DNA from 3 places in the Clostridium sp. genome. Region 1 is predicted to be linked to each of the others. Evidence: riboswitches for the same ligand, from Rfam matches in the RefSeq annotation. Region 1 holds a riboswitch; each other region holds the start of a gene.
The links. A riboswitch is a leader RNA that binds a small molecule or an ion and turns the genes downstream of it on or off. The one in region 1 is predicted to bind S-adenosylmethionine.
Positions count from the first base shown of each region.

Region 2: linked by a shared signal. The riboswitch ahead of LKE46_RS05325 (YezD family protein) and the one ahead of LKE46_RS00360 (YeiH family protein) in region 1 are both predicted to bind S-adenosylmethionine.
Region 3: linked by a shared signal. The riboswitch ahead of LKE46_RS01420 (MetQ/NlpA family ABC transporter substrate-binding protein) and the one ahead of LKE46_RS00360 (YeiH family protein) in region 1 are both predicted to bind S-adenosylmethionine.

Region 1 is NZ_JAKVOI010000001.1:49,796-56,097, reverse strand. Features, by position in the region: gene LKE46_RS00365 (hypothetical protein) at 1-294, shown strand, start outside; gene LKE46_RS00360 (YeiH family protein) at 370-1,704, opposite strand; SAM riboswitch class I at 1,841-1,947, opposite strand; gene LKE46_RS00355 (4Fe-4S dicluster domain-containing protein) at 2,035-2,262, opposite strand; gene LKE46_RS00350 (fumarate reductase/succinate dehydrogenase flavoprotein subunit) at 2,249-4,114, opposite strand; gene LKE46_RS00345 (ABC transporter ATP-binding protein) at 4,136-4,915, opposite strand; gene LKE46_RS00340 (ABC transporter permease) at 4,931-5,713, opposite strand; gene LKE46_RS00335 (ABC transporter substrate-binding protein) at 5,729-6,302, opposite strand, start outside.
Region 2 is NZ_JAKVOI010000001.1:1,056,929-1,063,230, forward strand. Features, by position in the region: gene LKE46_RS05300 (LytR/AlgR family response regulator transcription factor) at 95-832, shown strand; gene LKE46_RS05305 (sensor histidine kinase) at 878-2,140, shown strand; gene LKE46_RS05310 (AgrD family cyclic lactone autoinducer peptide) at 2,132-2,266, opposite strand; gene LKE46_RS05315 (accessory gene regulator ArgB-like protein) at 2,268-2,837, opposite strand; gene LKE46_RS05320 (DUF3298 and DUF4163 domain-containing protein) at 3,057-3,746, shown strand; T-box leader at 3,835-4,072, shown strand; SAM riboswitch class I at 4,119-4,219, shown strand; gene LKE46_RS05325 (YezD family protein) at 4,213-4,458, shown strand; SAM riboswitch class I at 4,580-4,691, shown strand; gene LKE46_RS05330 (hypothetical protein) at 4,831-5,049, shown strand; gene LKE46_RS05335 (ROK family transcriptional regulator) at 5,212-6,219, shown strand.
Region 3 is NZ_JAKVOI010000001.1:262,167-268,468, forward strand. Features, by position in the region: gene LKE46_RS01400 (iron-containing alcohol dehydrogenase) at 1-103, shown strand, start outside; gene LKE46_RS01405 (DUF1861 family protein) at 210-1,160, shown strand; gene LKE46_RS01410 (glycoside hydrolase family 130 protein) at 1,189-2,280, shown strand; gene LKE46_RS01415 (D-alanine--D-alanine ligase) at 2,360-3,304, shown strand; SAM riboswitch class I at 3,448-3,547, shown strand; gene LKE46_RS01420 (MetQ/NlpA family ABC transporter substrate-binding protein) at 3,623-4,456, shown strand; gene LKE46_RS01425 (PLP-dependent aminotransferase family protein) at 4,574-6,019, shown strand; gene LKE46_RS01430 (NUDIX domain-containing protein) at 6,031-6,302, shown strand, end outside.

The DNA.
Region 1 (6,302 bases):
TTTTTTCAATCCTGCCCAAAAGTCTCCAAACTGGAGGACACGGAAACAGCTGCTGAATCATTGAAAAATTGGGGTCACTTGCTGGAGCAGCGTCTTTCAAGAATTGCCTCAATGCTGGAAATTTTAAAATCAGCCCATAATGACTGGATGATCACTGCTAAGAAAGACAGAATAATTATGGAAACCGAGACTTTTGATTTCAACTATGCAGTTAAAATGTTGAAAGAGAATGGATTTAAGGATGAAGAATACATTCTGAAAGTAGAATACGGGAGAAAATGGGGAATACTTTAGTTTAATAGGTTTTCCAATTTAAAAAGAGGACATCCTGAATAAGGATATCCCCTTTTTTCAAATTTGAATTCCACCCTATAAGCTTGACCAATAAGATCCTAAAATCACCACAGAAAACAAATATCCAAGTATGACATTTACCACTGCTCCAGCTGAAAATGCAGCAAAAGGCTTCCAGCCGACAGCTGTAAGCTGTCTAAAGCGGGTAGTAAGTCCAATGGAAAGGAAACAAAAAGTGAATGCCCAGGTTCTGATCTCTTTAATTGGAGCAATTATATTGGAATTAATGGCTGCTGCAGCAGCAGGAGAAGCACTTGAAAGCAAAATAGTAAGAAATATTGAGGCTACAAAAAATCCAATTACAAATTTGGGAAATCTATGCCAGATATCAGAGGCATTGGCCTTTACACCGGTTTCTTTATTTTCCCATTTAGTAATGGAGATTATAGCGAGAATAAAGCACCAGATTCCAATAAATATATCACGACCTACAACCTTCATAAGAGTAAATGTGGTTATGGCTTTATCTCCAAAAGAACTAGCTGCCGTAACTCCTGCAGCATCTGCAAATTCAGATGTTCCAATCCATGCCCCTGCTGCCCCTGCAGGTATGCCCGTAACTTTTATAAATATGGAAAGTACAAAAATCATCACAACCGCCCAGGCCACTACTAGGGAGATGGCTACAGACACATGTTCTTTTTTCGTCTGTATGGCACTTCCTACAGCTATTGACGCTGAAACTCCACAGATGGAACCGCCAGCCCCTAAAGTGGCAGCAAATCTCTTATCCAATCCCAGCCATTTTGTACCTACAAAATAAATTATCAAAAACGTTGAAACTGCAATTAAAGTCGCCTGTAAAAATGCAACGGGACCAGCTTTTACAATTAGTGTGAAGGGAAGTGTAGCACCTAAAAGTACAATACCTACTTTTACATATAGCTCTGTTCTGAGTGCTGTTTCAAACCATCTCGGAATAGAAAGTAAATTACTGATTATAAGTCCTATGAACAAGGCAACAAGTGGTGCTTCAAGATTATATTTTTGTGCCCAGCTCCAGGAACTAAAAGAATTAATTATAACACTCAAAATAAATAAAAGTAAAAATCCTATGAAAAAGTCCTTAAACTTGTAATGTAAAAATAAATTTACAATAGAAAATAATATTAAAAATACAACAAACAGAAGTACAATGGACCAGATGTTATTTCCCAGTGCAGAGAAAAGAGCACTTATATTTGTCCATTTTGGAATTTTGGCGGTAATAAATTTTATTGAGCTTCCAGAAGACCAAAAAACAACTGCCGCCACTACCAGAATCAATCCTATCCATACTGCCCACCAGTCTTCCTTTTTGACAAGATCACTCCAGCCATTTTCCTTCGAATTGAATTTCTTCTCAGACACGTGATCAACTCCTTATTTTATATTTAAAGAGAGATTAGATCTATTTATATTAATAAAATCTAATCTCTGGCTTTTCCAGTAAATTAAAATTAAAAAACTTCCTGCGGAGAAACCACAGGAAGTCATGTCCTTTTGTCTCTCATCTTTCAGGATTTACCTGCTGGAATTAGCACCGTTGAACATAAAATTCATTCAGGTTGCCGGATATCATAGGGCCAGTCCCTCCATCACTCTTGATAAGAAGTTATTCTTTTTTCAATTTCCTATATAATAACATATTATGATTAATTTGTAAATGTTAATTTCAAACTAAGCCATAGATAATTTGTATTATTTTATTAAATATGGAACTTCTGTTAATTCTATTGCATTTTTAGGGCAAACATATGAGCAGGCATCACAATACCAACAATCATTTTTATATTTCATAAATGGCACTCCATCTTCTCCAATTCTCAAAACATCCCTTGGACAATAATTAACACACAGGCCACAGGAAACACATTTATCTGCATCAAAGTTTATCCATTGATAGTCCCTTCTATTATTTCTGCTCATCTCTATTACCTCCATTAAATTCTGGAACAATTCTTTTGGGAATATCAAATCCCTCTCTTTTAAATTTCTCCTCTATCCATGGATCTCTATCCCCATTTTTAGGAGGAACATATCCTTTTCCTATATCCACATTTAAAATTGGGTATTCATATTCTAATTTCTCTTCAAACTTCCATTTATGTTCCGGTACTTCTTTTTTAAACAGTCTCATTTCATTATTTTCCAAATCTTTTTGTATTACCACCCATTTATGTTCCCAATTAGGATCCCTTTTAGGATATGCCAAACGATAATGTCCAAGTCCCCATCTGCTTTCAGTCCTGTATAACGAAGCCTTAGCTGCCATCTCAGCACAATCCAAAATACTATTTACTTCTGTAACTTTTATCAGATCATGATAATCACTTACTTTTATTCTTTTTATATCCTCTTTTCTTATCCTGTCAACCCACCAAAGCATTTTTTCCATGAGAGGATCACTCTTAGGAGGTGTTAAATACTGACTTATTCTAGCTCTAATTTTATATTCCACATCTTCTACATTCAATCCCTCAACATTATTTAGCGGTAATTCTATTTCTTTTACAATATTATCTATATCTTCATCAATATTTTCAGCTTCATGTAATTTGGAATATTCAACTGCTTTTTCACCTGCTATACTTCCAAATACAAATGCTCCTGTAAGATATTGATGAGGTACAGCTGCACAATCTCCAGCCGCATATAGTCCAGCAACACTTGTCTCTGTATCTTTATTGACCTTTATTCCAGACATGCTATGACCACTGCATAAAGTTATTTCTTCCATATCCTGCTCTACAGAATCCCATTTCCTATAATCTTCTCCTCGTTGTTTATGAAATAATCCTCGAGTAGTTCGTTCTGTTCCCCAAAGAATTTTTTCTAATCCGATTATAGTCTCTTTAGGCAGATGATCCATTTTTAAATATACTGGACCTTTGCCTTCTAAGAATTCACGCCATACAGCCAGGAACATATCTCCGGACCAATAACCATGGGTCCAATATCTCTTACCCAGGGCATTTACTCCATATCCACCTCTTGGTATTACAACATATCCACATGCTGGTCCATTATAATCTTTCATCAATAAATTGGTTTGAAAACATTCAAGATTAACCAATTCGGCACCCGCTCGATATGCCAGAGAAAAACCCTCTCCAGTATTTCCTGGGAACTCATATGTTCCACTTAAGTATCCATCTTTAGGAAGTCCAAATTTACCTACTGCACCTGCTGTAAGTATAACTGCCGGTGTATTTACTACAAAGATCTTTCCCGTTCGAATATTAAATGCAAGCAGGCCTGAAATTTTTCCATTTGTAGTAAATAGTTTCACAGCAGGTGTAAAGTTAAATACCTTCACGCCTAACTTTTTTACCCTTTCAGCTAAACCCCTCTTTATATCTTCTCCATCCATGGCAAGATATAGGGGATGATCTACAGGATGAAGATAATTTGTCTTATAATTTCCATTTTCATCAATAGGAAATAAATCTCCAGGCTCTCTACCAGTATAATCTTCCAAATCTTTTATAACCTGAATACTTTTTTGTCCTAAAACATAGGCTGGTTCCTGATCCAAAATACCTTCTGTTACTTTCGTAAGTGCTTCAACTACATCTTCTGGAGTTGAATAGCCGGGACTTGCTACTATATTAAGTGCATCCATCCCTCTTCCTATTGCTCCAGATGTTTCAATTGGCCCCTTGTCAAATATAATTACAACCGAATCCGGATTCTTTTCTTTTGCTTTAATTGCTGCGATAGTTCCTGCACTACCACCACCTACAATGCATACATCAGCTTTTATTCTCTCAAAACTCATTACCTTACCTCCTAATAAAAGTTATATACTATATTCTGGTTTCATATCTTTAGCCAAAGAAAATTCTTTGTATACTGAATTTCTATAATTCACAAAGCCATTATCAATTCTATTCCTAGGCTTATCCAGTGAAATTTCCATCAAGGAATTTATGTTCCCGGGATTTGACTTCATGATTGCAATTTTATCTCCCAAATATACAGCCTCCTCAATATCATGAGTGACAAATACAACACTTAAATTCCGCTTTTTGCATATATCAATCAATTCATCCTGCAATTGCATTCTTGTAAAAGTATCTAATGCCCCAAAAGGCTCATCCATTAAAAGTATCTCAGGTTCAATAACCAGTGCTCTTGCTATCGCCACTCTTTGTTTCATTCCACCAGATAATTGATGTATATAAGCATCTTTGAATTTTTCCATATTAACAAGTTTTAGATATCTAAGGGCTTTATTCTTTGCCTCATTTTTTGGAATTTTCCTCAATTTTAAACCAAATTCCACATTTTCTATAACTGTTTTCCATGGAAATAAAGCATAATCTTGAAATACCATAGAACTATCCTTGTTAGGCTTGTCAATAACTTCATTATTTATTTCAACAGTTCCTTCTGTAGGTAAATCCAATCCTGCAATTATCCTTAACAATGTACTTTTTCCACATCCCGATGGACCTAAAAGGCAGATAAATTGATTATCCTCAATAACTAAATTAATATCTTTCAATGCTAAAACTTCTTTATTTTTTATATTTTTATCAGATTTGTATACCTTGGACACATTTTTAATTTTAATCACTTATAATCACCACCATCATTTGCGCCACTTTAATACGTTTTTCTGTAATATTTTTATAGCTGAGAAACATATGGTACCTATTATACCGATAGTTATCATTCCTACAATAGTTTCAGGATATTGCATTAAAGTATAAGATGTCCAAGTATAATATCCAATTCCATATTTACCAGAAATCATTTCAGCAGCTATAACACTCATCCATGAATTACCTACTCCTAAAGTAAGTCCTGTAAAAATATTAGGTACAGAACTTGAAAAATAAACATACTTAATCAATTGCCATCTAGTGGCATTCATACTTCTTGCTGCATCAATAAGAGATAAATTAACTTGTTGTGTTCCTGCAATAGTATTAATTAATATAGGAAAAAATGCACCTAAAAATGTTATAAAAATTATACTACCTTCAGCCGATGGGAATATCAATATTGCTATAGGTATCCATGCAATTTGAGGTATAGGTCTCAACATTTCAAAGACCGGTGAAATAAAATTTTTTGCAAAATTGGTCAGTCCTATCAACAGACCAAATATTACCCCCATAGGAAGAGCTAATATACATCCAGATATAACTCTTGCACTACTATATAGAACATGCATATAAAATACCTTATCTACTAAAACTATCTTAATTGATTTCAAAACTTCCAAGGGAGATGGCAGATTTCCAAACATCAATGGCTTTCTTAGATTAAATTTAACAAATATATACCATATAACAATAAATACTGCTATGGAAATTATATGATAAATATATCTTTTTATTTTTAAATAAGGAGCCGTGTTTTGCTTCATAATTATCTTCTCCTTTTACTTTACCTGCTGCCAATTTCCTTTTAAGACTTCTTCACTGGGATATGCGATTTTCGAATCTTTGTATGCTTCCTTTATATATTGAGAATCAACAAATTCATTTAAATCGACATTTTTGATCTTTCCAAGTTTTTCTAAAAAGTCTTTACTTCCTTCCAATGTAGATACGTCTTTATCGTATATAACTGGATCGAATCTTACGTTATTCACTATTTTTTTTGTGACCTCTAATGAATATTTACTTTCGTCAGAAAATATTTTGGCTGCTTCATCTGGATTTTCCCTTATAAATTTATGTGCTTCAATTAATGCTTTCAATAATGCCACAGTATAGTCTTTATTCTTTTCCACCCATGATCTATCTGCCACAATTCCATCTAAATAATCAACTTTAGTATCACTGCCATCTACCAATACTTTCCCGATTCCTTTATTTTCTATCAGGCTGGTAAATGGTTCCCATACTGCAAGGGCATCTATTTTATTCTGTTCCAAATTAGTCATTCCAACAGTTAGATCCTGATTTACTATATTTACTTTATCCGTTACACCATTCTTGTCTAATTCATTG
Region 2 (6,302 bases), 1.0 Mb from region 1:
TTTATTGTTTTATTAGGTAGAATTAAGGTATAAATACTTAAAGAAGACTGTTTAGCATAATTTGTCTATTACTTAACAATAAAGGGGGGACATTATGGTAAATGTATTGGTTGTAGAAGATGAAAAAGTGGAGAGGGAGACTCTTGCGAGGATGATATGTGAAGCCGGCAGGAACATAAAAGTATGGGGAGCCGAGAGCAAATACAGTGCACTGGATATATCAAGGAAAACACCAATAGACTTTTTCTATATAGATATTGCCTTGAAAAATTCTTCCGGAATGGATCTTGCCCTGGAATTGAGGTGTATGGAAAGGTACAAACTCAGCTGGATAATTTTTGTTACATCAAATGTGAATTACATGCTTGATGCATTCAAGAAAACCCACTGCTATGATTATGTAATCAAACCGTATGACAAGGACAAGGTAATTGAAATGACGAAGCTTCTTATTGCAGGAAGCTATGAAAAGAGTGTAGGCAAAAAAGTAGACAAGCATGTCTCCTTCAGTATTTCTGCGGATATAAGCGTGAGAATAAAGGTGGAGGATATAGTATTTATTGCAGTAAATCTCAGGTTGATGACAATATATACCAGAGACAGAAATTACAAGATTAGGAAGATGTCACTAAAGAAAGTGCTTGATATGGTAGATTGCCGAGATATAATACAGACACACAGGGCCTATGCAGTAAATATAAATTTTATAAGCAGCATACAGAAAATATCAAACAAATCCTGGGAGATAAGCTTTGGCTGCTGCGGCGAAAAGGCATTCCTGAGCTATAACTTCAAAGACGAAGTTATGAAGAAGGTTGGCATATATGCATGAACATACTATTTTGTCGTTTTATTAGATATAAGGAGGACTGAGTGATTGGAGCCATTGCAGGAATTTATTAGTACTTTTTTTGAGCTTACTGCCTTTATGATTTTGTGGTCAAAGTTTAATTTGAGAAGGAAATTGAATTTTAGTATTTTTTGTAAAAATTTTGTTATAGTAGTGTTAATATCAATTGTAGTTGTTATTTCTAATGATATGTTTGGATCATACTACAGTATTGCAGTTAATTATTTATTTATGACATTTTTAAGTTCTTTTGTTTATAAAAAAAATATAGTGAAAAATTTTGTACAGGTTTGCACAAGCATTATGTTTCTTATGATTATAGAACTAATTGTAATGTATCCACTGAAACTTATTGGATTTGATACAGATACGTTTTTGTTTGGTATAGTTGCAAATACATTTGTATGGATTTTTTGTATAATTATATATTATTTTATCCCAAATAGTAAATTTGAAGTTATAAGTAAAATTGATTATACAATTGTAAATTATATTTTAATAAATTTAATTTTATATGTCATAATCTACAAGGTATTATGGGAGTATGATAGCAAATTATTATTAAATAATTCTGTAATATTTATATGTATACTTATGATAATATTTATATTGAATTTATTTTTGTGCTATCATATTGTGAAGATAAATGAAAAAAACAAGGCAATGGAAGTAAACAGCAGATACATTCCCATAATAAAAAGTATGACGGAGGATATAAGGCGCAAGCAGCATGAATTCAAAAATCATCTCAATGCCATAGGAGGACTTGTACAGGTTTCAGAGGGAAAAGAATTGAAATACAATCTTCTTAAATACATAAAATCTGTTAATTGTTCAACTGAAGGCATTGAAAAAATAGCATATATAGACAATTTGATATTGAGGGCAGTAATATACAGCAAATCCAGTGAAGCTGAAATAAGGGGTATCAAATTTAAGTACAATGTTTCAAATGAACTGAATGAATGGAAGGTGGAGGATTACGAGCTGTCCGAAATACTTGCAAATATTTTAAACAATGCCTTTGAGGCAGTTGAGGATAACAGTAATAGATCTGTTGTATTGAATATATATAAAAATTTTGATAAAAACGTAATTGAGTTGAAAAATACTGTGGAAAATATAGATGAGGACAACTTGAAGAAGGTATTCAAAAGGGGATTTTCTACAAAGAAGGGTGAAAACAGGGGATACGGCCTTTACAATGCAAAAAAGATAGTTGAGTCTAAGGAAGGAAAGATTCAGCTATCTTTGGAAGACAATTTAATTTGTTTTGTCATATTACTTTAAAAGGCTTTTAGGTGGTTTTGGTTCTCCTAAGAAAACAAATGAATGGGTATTGCTGACTAAAACAGCAAAAGCAGCAAGAAGGAATCCACATTTTGTAATAGCGAGTTTTTTATTCAATTTATTCATATTAAACATCCTCTCTTTTTAGATATATTAATTGAGGCAGTTGAAGCAATATTGTAAAAAAGCCGCAGTTGAGATAGCTATCGTCTGATATAAAGAACAACAGTACAATCATCCAGAATACTGTAAAACAAGTCGATATTATCTTGAAATGCAAAATACGCTTTTTGTTTCTCGTTGGTCTTGTTTTGTTTTCACAAGGACTTTTCAGTAAAAATGTGGTTATGCCTGCTAAAGCGAGGATATAATAAATCCAAGCAGTGAATACAGGAATTAAGGGACAAATTATTGAAGTAAACAAAAAGAATGTGGTTGTCCAAAATAAACACAACAGTGTCGAGTTGCTGTGATATCCTCCTGAAAAAGTCCTTGTGGAAAGTAAGATTATAAGGGAAAATAAAAAGTAATTCAATTTTCCCAATACTGTAAACAAAGTAAAAAGCACTACCAACTTGAAGGTTTCATTTACGAGCACCTGTATTGAATAGTTGATCTTTTCAATACTGTCATTGTCTTTTATATAGCTGTTATATTTTATATATAGTGTGATTTTATCTGCTATATTTTTTACCATATTCATCACCTAACTCAATTTACATACACTATAGAATAAAGATTTGCCAGTGTAAATAGATTATGCATGAAAGGGAAAAAAGCAGGTTCAAGAGGAAGAAATTTTTACAAAAATTTCTTTGAATGCATTGTTATGTATTTTGAAAGAAACCATGCACATTAGCTGCATAAATATAATAGTATAATTGTAGAAAATGAGTTTATAGGGAGAATATATAAAATGCTTTATTTTAGCTATCCAGATAATTTAAGCGAGTTATTCGATGCTGAAGACTTTTATTTAAAATACAGCAGAAATGATAATAAAGATGTGCCTGTGAATTTGTCAGAACAAAAATTGATGCCTGAAGAGTTCAGCATATCGTATCCAGTGATAGAGAATGCCAGCAACGGAGAAAATATATCCAAAATTAATGAGGCGATTATAGACCAGGTAAGCAGACTTTTTAAAAGCCAGGTGCTTGTGGATGGAGTTACGGATTTTAATCAGGTACTTGGAACTTATGAGGTGCGGTTAAATAAAAGTAATTTACTGAGCATATTATTTGCAATGTATACTTATGTAAACAGAGCTGCCCACGGATTTACAAAATACTCTTCTTTAACGATTGATGCAAAGACAGGGCACATATACAGTTTCAATGAATTGTTCAACCAGAGCACAGACTATGCTGCAGTTTTGAATGAAATAGCATATCGGTATATAAAAGACAACAACATAACTTTAATTAATGAATACAATGGCATTACGAAGGATCAGGAATACTATCTAACTCCAGACAGTCTTGTCATTTACTATCAGGTATATGAGTACACACCTTATTCTTATGGACTGTTTAAAATAGAAATTCCATATGACAAAATCAAAGATATAATCAATCCTTCAGGGCCCATTGCCAGATTGATTTAAAGGGATGGAAAGGCAAAAAAGAATATTGACAAAAGAATATTTACATGTATAATATAACTATAATTTTAATGTTAGTGCTGAGAATTAATTAAAGACATTGAAAAAGGAAAGTAGTTTAAGTATGAATTTCAAGAGAGGAAATTTGATGCTGGAAGATTTCCAAATTTATCTTAGATGAAGTGCCCTTTTGAGTCATGTATCGAAATTATAGTAGACTACATCGGGTTTGCCCGTTACAGCAATGGGGTATAATGATGTACCTGAAAAAAAGAGGGACTTGTAGTCCAAAAAGAGTGGAACCGCGGAGTTTAAGCTTCGTCTCTATGATATAATAGGGACAAGGCTTTTTTTATTTTTAATTTTATATAGATATTCTTATCGAGAGAGGCAGAGGGACTGGCCCGATGATGCCCGGCAACCTGGATTTAATTTCAAGGTGCCAATTCCTACAGGATATACCTGAAAGATGAGAAATAGAAGAAATTTCAAACCTTCTTGCATTCATCTTGCGAGAAGGTTTTTTAAAATGATATTTGTAGGGGGAGTGGTAGCAGTGAATAAGAAGGAACTGCATAATAACAGTATTTCACAAGAAAATCTAGATAAGCTCATATGTATGCTGAGTACGATAAGGTATGGTTCTATAACTTTGGTCGTTCAGGATGGAAAAGTTGTACAGATAGAAAAAAATGAAAAAGTAAGACTGATTTAATAATAAATATAAAAGCTATCTCCTTATACGAGGAATTTTTTAAATTTTTGTATTGACAGAGTTAAGTATATGATGATATAATACAAGAAATATTTAAATAATTTGTATATAATTTAATATGGTCTTATCAAGAGTGGTGGAGGGACTGGCCCTTTGAAGCCCGACAACCGGCATTTATATATGTATCGGTGTCAATTCCTACAGAGTGAAGGTGGTATTCTGGAAGATAAGAAATTTAGTTGTGTAAAAAACTTGTTTTTATAAAAGCTATTTTTCTTATAAGAAAAATAGCTTTTTAATTTAGTCATAGTTACGATAGCTTTTTGAACAGAAGCATAGTTTAAATACAAAGTATGGAATGGGGGAATTTTTATGAATAGCATAGAGAGTAGATTTTTAAATATAATGAGAAATAATTTTTCACAGCAGGATGAACAAGAGGCTTTTATAAGTTGCCCGAAGGTATTTTATAATAGCCTAAGTGATAGAGAAATTAATGCGATGATGCAGCTTTATAGAGTAGCCTATAAAAAAGCAAAATCTGACACAAAAAATAAATTTGACATTTTCTACAATGGCAGCGAATTTTAGCAGATGCTTATTTATAGCTGAATGGTGATAAGTATTCTAATTGATTGACTAGAAAACTAGAGATCAAGTTCTTCATATTGGAGCATATTTGTTTTGTATTTATTATGAAAGCTTGATCTTTTTGTTTTAATTAAAATACATGGAACAAAAGGTATGATTGCTATGCTAAATGATTGCAAATTGTTACAAAACTTAAAAGTGGACGAAAAAAAGATATTTAATTTACTTCAGAAAAATGGAGCCATGAGTAAAAATGAAATCTTACTTAAAGCAAAGATGAAATTAACTACATTGAATCGTATTATGAATCCTCTTGAGAAAAATGGACTTATAGTTGAAAAATGTATAGGAGAATCTACCGGTGGCAGGAAACCTGTATTGTATGATGTGAATATATGCAGATTTTATATTTTATGTATAGACATATCTGAATCATGTATAGACATATCTATAGTTAACCTGAGAATGGAGATTATTCATAAAAAAGTTTTTCAAATTGAATATGGTACTTCTCCGAATGATTTAATAGAAATGATTCAAAAGAGCATAGGAAGTATATATGTAGAATTAAGGCTTGATTTTATTCAGCTTGCTGGAGTAGGACTTGCAGTTGATACAAGAGTATTGCCTGGTGTACCCATAAAAGAAATGCTGGAGAAAAAACTTAAATGCAGTATAGTCAGTGAGAACAGATCCAATTCAGCTGTTGTTGCAGAATATTTATATGGATATGGAAAAATGTTTAGTAATCTGGCTTATTTTAATTGTGGATTGTGCATAAGAGAAGGTACCATTCTACAGGGGAGAGTTTTAAGAACAGCAGGAAATAATGAATACGCTTTTGAACAGATTATTTCCAGAAGCAGAGATTATATTAATTTTAAAAGCATGTGTATTGAAACTAAAAAATATAACTTGATGCCTGAAAAAACGATTATGAATGTTGCAAGAACACTTGGGACAAGTATGAATTCATATGTAAATTTGTTGAATTTGAATTGTATCATACTGGATGGATGTTTGGCAAGTCTGGATTTATTTTATAATACATGTATTAAATATGTTGATGGAAAAGTTGTTTTTAAAAGAAGAGGATACTTCAAAGATGACGTTGTTCCTGTAGGAATTGCAGCGTTGGTATTTGAAAGATTAGTTGAAAATCAAATATAGTTTTGATGTCTGTTTAAATTCAAGCTTCTGTTGCTGAAATCAATAAATTATCAGTTTATACATAATAAAATTCAGTTAAGGTA
Region 3 (6,302 bases), 210 kb from region 1:
CTTTGAAAAAATGGCTGAAGGAGCTACAAGAGCTGGAAAAATAGGTGAGTTCAAGCCTCTTTCCAAAGATGACGTCATAAATATATACAAGGCAGCACTGTAAATATATTTTCCCCTACTTTTGACAAGTAGGGGTTTATTATTATGTGATTATACTTATAATAATTATTGAGAGCATATAAATCAATTTTAGAAAGGTGTAAATTCAAATGATAATTACATGTGACAATTTACTGAAAAAATATAGGGACAATAAAACAGAAAAGATTGCAGACAGGGTGAAATTTGTAGGTATATTCCACAAGGATGTTTACAATATAACTGCACCGTTTATAAACAGGGGAAGAATTGTAATGGCAGGAAGGGTTGAGTCCAAAATGGGCAATGATTCCATGGTGTCATTTTTTGAAAAATACAAGGATGCCTGGTGTCATATAATAGAGTCGCCTGTCATGAATCTGGAAGATCCTTTTTTTACCAGGATAGGTGACGAGATGATAGTAGGCGGGGTTGAAGTTTTCAAGGATATAAATAATCCTTACAACTTGATATGGCGGACTATAATGTACAGAGGAAAGGATATTTTTCATCTGAAACTTTTCTTTGTAGGGCCGGATGGCATGAAGGACCTGCGTATAACTGAACTCAAGGATGGCAGTATAGGTGTATTGACACGCCCTCAGGGAGCAAAGGGAGGAAAGGGGAAAATAGGATTTATAAAAATAAGGAGACTGAGCGATCTGAGTATAGGGGTAATTGAAGATGCACCTATTCTGAATGACTTTTTCAGTGATGAGGAATGGGGTGGTATAAACAGTATTTATCCTATTGATGAAAACAATATAGGCCTTTTGGGGCATATAGCAAAATTTGATGAGTACGGTATGAAACACTATTACTGCATGACATTTGTTCTTGAGATAAACTCCATGAAATACAAGGATGTCCGTATAATTGCGGAGAGAGGGGATTTCCTGCCCGGACCAAGCAAAGATAAAGTTTTGTATGATGTAGTGTTTGGAGGCGGGCTTACCTTTGATGGTAAAAAGGCAGTGATTTATGCCGGAATAAGCGATATTGAGGCCCAGACACTTGAAATAGACAATCCGTTTTATGAGTATATGGGTGAAGACAAAAGTGGAGAATTGGAGACTTTCTAAATATTTCAATATTGTTATAGGAGGAGAAATGAGTATAAAGAGATATGGATTTAATCCTATTATAAAGGCCGGAGATGTTGAACCTTCGTGTAAAAATCTTAAGGTTGTAGGGGCATTCAATCCTGGAGCCGCCATATATAAAGATCAGATAATACTGGCATTTAGAACTGCTGAAGCAGTTGATAATCCGGATGATGATTTCTTCCGGGTACCGATTGTGGATTCCAGCACAAGTTGTCTGAAGACTGTGGATATAGACAAAAGTAACAGAGATTATGATTTTAGTGATTCACGTGTAATAAAAAATATAAAGAAGCCATATGATTTTGAATACCTCACATCTATTTCCCACATAAGACTTGCAAGGAGCGATGATGGTATAAATTTCGATGTAGACGAGAGACCATTTATTTTCCCGGAAAACAAGTATGAAAGTTTCGGAATAGAAGATCCAAGGATAACCAGGATAGACAGCAGCTACTATATTACCTACAGTGGTGTTTCCAAGTATGGAATAGTAGTTGGTCTGGCTGTTACAGAAGACTTCAAAAGCTATAGAAAACTGGGTAATATATTTAATACGGAGAACAAGGACGCGGTAATCTTTCCGGAAAAAATAGGGGGGAAGTACTTTGCACTGAACAGACCGGTATCCAGAAGTACCGGCAAACCTATGATCTGGATATCTGAATCCGACAATCTGATAAATTGGGGTAATCACAGGCTGCTGGCATGTACAAGGGAAAATTGCTGGGATTCACGGAAAATAGGGGCAGGTATGCCTCCCATAAGGACAGATGCCGGATGGCTGGAGCTGTACCACGGTGTAGATGAACATGAATGCTACTCAATGGGGGCTCTTCTGCTGGATCTGGATGATCCTTCAAAAGTTATCGGGCGAAGTGAGGAACCTGTTTTATATCCCTGTGAGGACTATGAGACAGAGGGCTTCTTTTCAGATGTGGTTTTCCCCTGTGGTGCTGTTGAAATTAGGGATAAGCTGTATATATACTATGGTATAGCAGACAGTTCCATCGGGCTGGTTACTGCGGATACGGGTGATATTCTGAATTCTATTGGAGTGGCCGGTGAACCACAACATGGTAAAAATATTTATTGAGTGGCTCTTTTCTTATATCCGGCGATGTGTAAAATAAAAGATAAAGGATAGTATAACAGTATTTAGCGGAGGAATTGATATGAAAATAGGAGTTATCATGGGGGGAATATCCTCGGAGAGAGAAGTATCACTGAATTCTGGAAGAGAGATAATGAGTTGTTTTGATAAAACAAAGTATGAAGTAGTTCCAATTGTTATAGACAAAGAAAGAGATATTATAGATAAAACAGCAGGTATAGACTTTGCATTTATAGCACTTCACGGGAAATTCGGAGAGGATGGAACGGTTCAATCCGTTCTGGAAACTCTGGATATACCTTATTCCGGATGTGGACCTCTTACAAGTTCCATCTGTATGGACAAGGATATGACAAAGAAGGTGCTGAAGAGTGCAGGAATTAAAACTGCAAGGTGGATGTGTGTCAAATCCACAGATGAAATAGATTATGATTATTTGGATGAGATTGGGTATCCACTGGTTGTGAAGCCAAATTCAGGTGGATCAAGTGTGGCGACAAATATAGTCAAAAATAAAGAGAATATGGAAGATGCAGTAAATCTCGGCTTGGAATATGATGAAGAGGTCATGATTGAGGAATATATAAAAGGCGACGAAATTACCTGCTGCATTTTAAATGGAAACACGCTGCCGTTGATTCAAATAAAACCAAAGACGGAATTCTTTGACTATGAGGCAAAATACACTGAAGGTGCTTCGGATGAAATAATTGTCCAGCTTGAGGAGAAACTCCAAGGTGAAATCGAGGAGATATCCCGCAAATGCTGGGATGTGTTGAAGTGCAGGGTATACGTAAGAGTTGATCTGATTGTAAAGGACAATATACCTTATGTACTTGAACTCAATACACTTTCGGGTATGACAAAGAACAGTCTGTTCCCGAAAAGTGCGAAAGCTGTAAATATGTCTTACAGCCAGCTCTTGGACAAAATAGTTGAATACTCCATGGAAGAAAATCACGGTAAGATGGATAATGAAAAAATATGTGCGCCAGCTGAATACTAAACAGACAAATGCAGCCCTGTATAGATGATTAATTAACATTTATACAGGGCATTTTCTGCTTGATATGTAAACTGTTGAGAAGAGCATTGACAACGAAAAATTGTGATGATATAATCACTTACATGAAAAAATGAATCAAGATAAACTTATCAAGAGAGGTGGAGGGATTGGCCCTGTGAAACCCGGCAACCAGTATTGTATACATTGGTGCTAACTCCTGCAGCGAAAGCTGAAAGATGAGAAAATCATTAAGGTTTCAAACCCGGGGGATTTTCTCGGGTTTTTATTTTGATTAAACTAATTTGAGGGGGAACTTTTATGAAAAACATCAAAAAGACACTGGCAATTATATTTTCTTCTGTATTTGTTTTGACAGCATTATCAGGATGCGGAAGCAGCAGTGCAGGAAATACCGGAAGTGATACGTCAAAAAGTGAAAAGAAGGAGATAACAATAGGTGCTACACCAAAGCCCCATGAGGAAATACTTGAGAAGGTAAAGCCTATACTCCAGAAAGAAGGATATGAGCTGAAAATAAAAGAGTTCACAGACTATGTAACGCCAAACAAGGCTCTGGCATCTGGAGAACTGGATGCAAACTTCTTTCAGCATATACCATATCTTGAAGACTACAACAAAAAAAATGGTACGGATTTGGTTCCCGTTGCAAAAGTTCATATCGAACCGATGGGGATATATTCCAACAAGATAAAGAATTTAAAGGATCTAAAGGATGGGGCTGAAGTTGCAATACCGAATGATGCTACAAATGGTTCCAGGGCACTTAAACTGCTGGCAAAGGAAGGACTTGTAAAAGTAAAGGATGGAGAGCTTATTTCCAAGCTTGATATAATGGAAAATAAGAAGAACCTGAAGGTTCAGGAACTGGATGCTCCACAGCTTCCTAGAGTACTGGGAGATGTAGATGCCGCAGTTATAAATACAAATTATGCACTTGAGGCAAACTTAAATCCTACAAAGGATGCACTTGCCATAGAATCAAAGGAATCACCTTATGCAAATATAATTGCAGTAAAGAAGGAAGACAAGGATAAGCCTTATGTAAAGGCTCTTGTGAAGGCTGTAAATTCACCTGAAATCAAGAAATTCATAGAGGATAATTACAAGGGAAGCATAATTCCTGCATTTTAGTATGCAGACAAATTGAAATTTTCACAGTAGAGGTGATGTATTGTAAAAAAAGCAGTACATCATCTTTATTTATATGTGGATTTATGTAAAAATATATATAGAGGTGAATTCACGGTTATGTTTTTTGATATGGAAATTGATGATAAAAGTCCTGTTTACATACAGATAAAGAATTATATAAAGAATATGATACTTAGAGGGATGGTGGCTTCAGGCGAAAAACTCCCATCCACAAGGGAAATGTCCTCAAGGCTGAAGGTCAGCAGGAATACAGTTATTTGCGCCTATGATTTTCTGAAGGATGAAGGACTAATATACATGAAAAAGGGCAGGGGAGCCTTTGTAGCCGATGTAAAAGTAAATTTTCAGGGCAGATGGAATGTGGACTGGGAAAAACGCATAAACAGCTATGCCAGAAAGTCGGAAGAACTGGATATAATCAAGAGCGAGATAAAATGGGAAAAGGGTATGATATCATTTAAAAGCATAGCCCCCGATGACAGATTATTTGATGTGGACAATTTCAAAAAGTCATTTCTGAACTGCATATCAAGGGAAGGTGGAAGGATATTGAACTACGGGTATGCACAGGGATACAGACCGCTTATTGAATATCTTTTGAAGTACATGGAGAATAAAGGCATAGACGTGTCCCAAAAAGACATACTGGTGACAAATGGATTTACGGAGGGATTTGACATTGTACTGTCATGTCTTGCAGAGGAAGGTGACAGTATATTATGTGAAAATCCGACACACAATACAGCTATAAAGATTATGAAATTGCATAAATTAAATATAACGGGCATAAAAATGAACAAGGATGGAGCAGACCTTGACAATCTGGAAAAAAATCTCGGGAGTGATAAATTCAAGATGGCTTATTTAATACCTTCTTATCATAATCCTACGGGAATAGTCATGCCTCCGGATAAGAGGGCAAAGTTATATAATATTTTCAAAAAATATGATGTTCCCATAATTGAGGATGGCTTCAATGAGGAATTGAGATATTTGAGTGACCATGTATCGCCGATTGCCGCACTGGGCGGAAGTGGAAATAGTGTAATTTATATAGGTAGTTTTTCGAAAATACTTTTTCCGGGATTGAGGATAGGATGGATACTTGCAGACAGGGAACTTGTAGGATATCTTGAAAGTGCAAAAAGAAGCAGGAACATACACACCTCTTTTCTGGATCAGGCTGTATTCTACGATTATCTTAAAGAGGGAAATTTTGAAAAGTATATCAAAAAAGCACGAAAATTTTATAAGGACAAATATGAATTGGCTATAAGACTTGCAAAAAAATATATTCCTTATGATAAAATATATGGAGAGGGAGGACTGCATATATTTTTGAAAATTGAAAATGTGGACTCGCGGCAGCTCCTGGAAAGGTGCTGCAGACGTCAGGTAATATTTACTCCGGGAGATCTGTTCTATGTTGATGACGAAGGCAAGAATACATTCAGACTTGGATTTTCGAGAACTAGTGATGAGGATATAGAAAGAGGATTCAGGATAATAGGAGAAGAGGTCAAAAAAATAAAATCTATTTAGGAGGAATATTTGTGAGAATATTAGGCAAGAAGATGCTGTATAAGGGAAACTGGATATCCTTGAATGAGATAACCTACAGGGGGAAAAACGAGGAAAGATTCAAGTGGGAAAGTGTAGAGAGGACCAATTTTGTAAATACCGTAGTAATGGTGGCAAGGCTGGTTCCATCTGGCAGATATATACTTATAAAGCAGTACAGGCCGGTTATAGACAATTATGTAATTGGATTCCCGGCAGGACTTATGGAAGATGAGGATATAGAAAAAAATGCCCTTAGAGAATT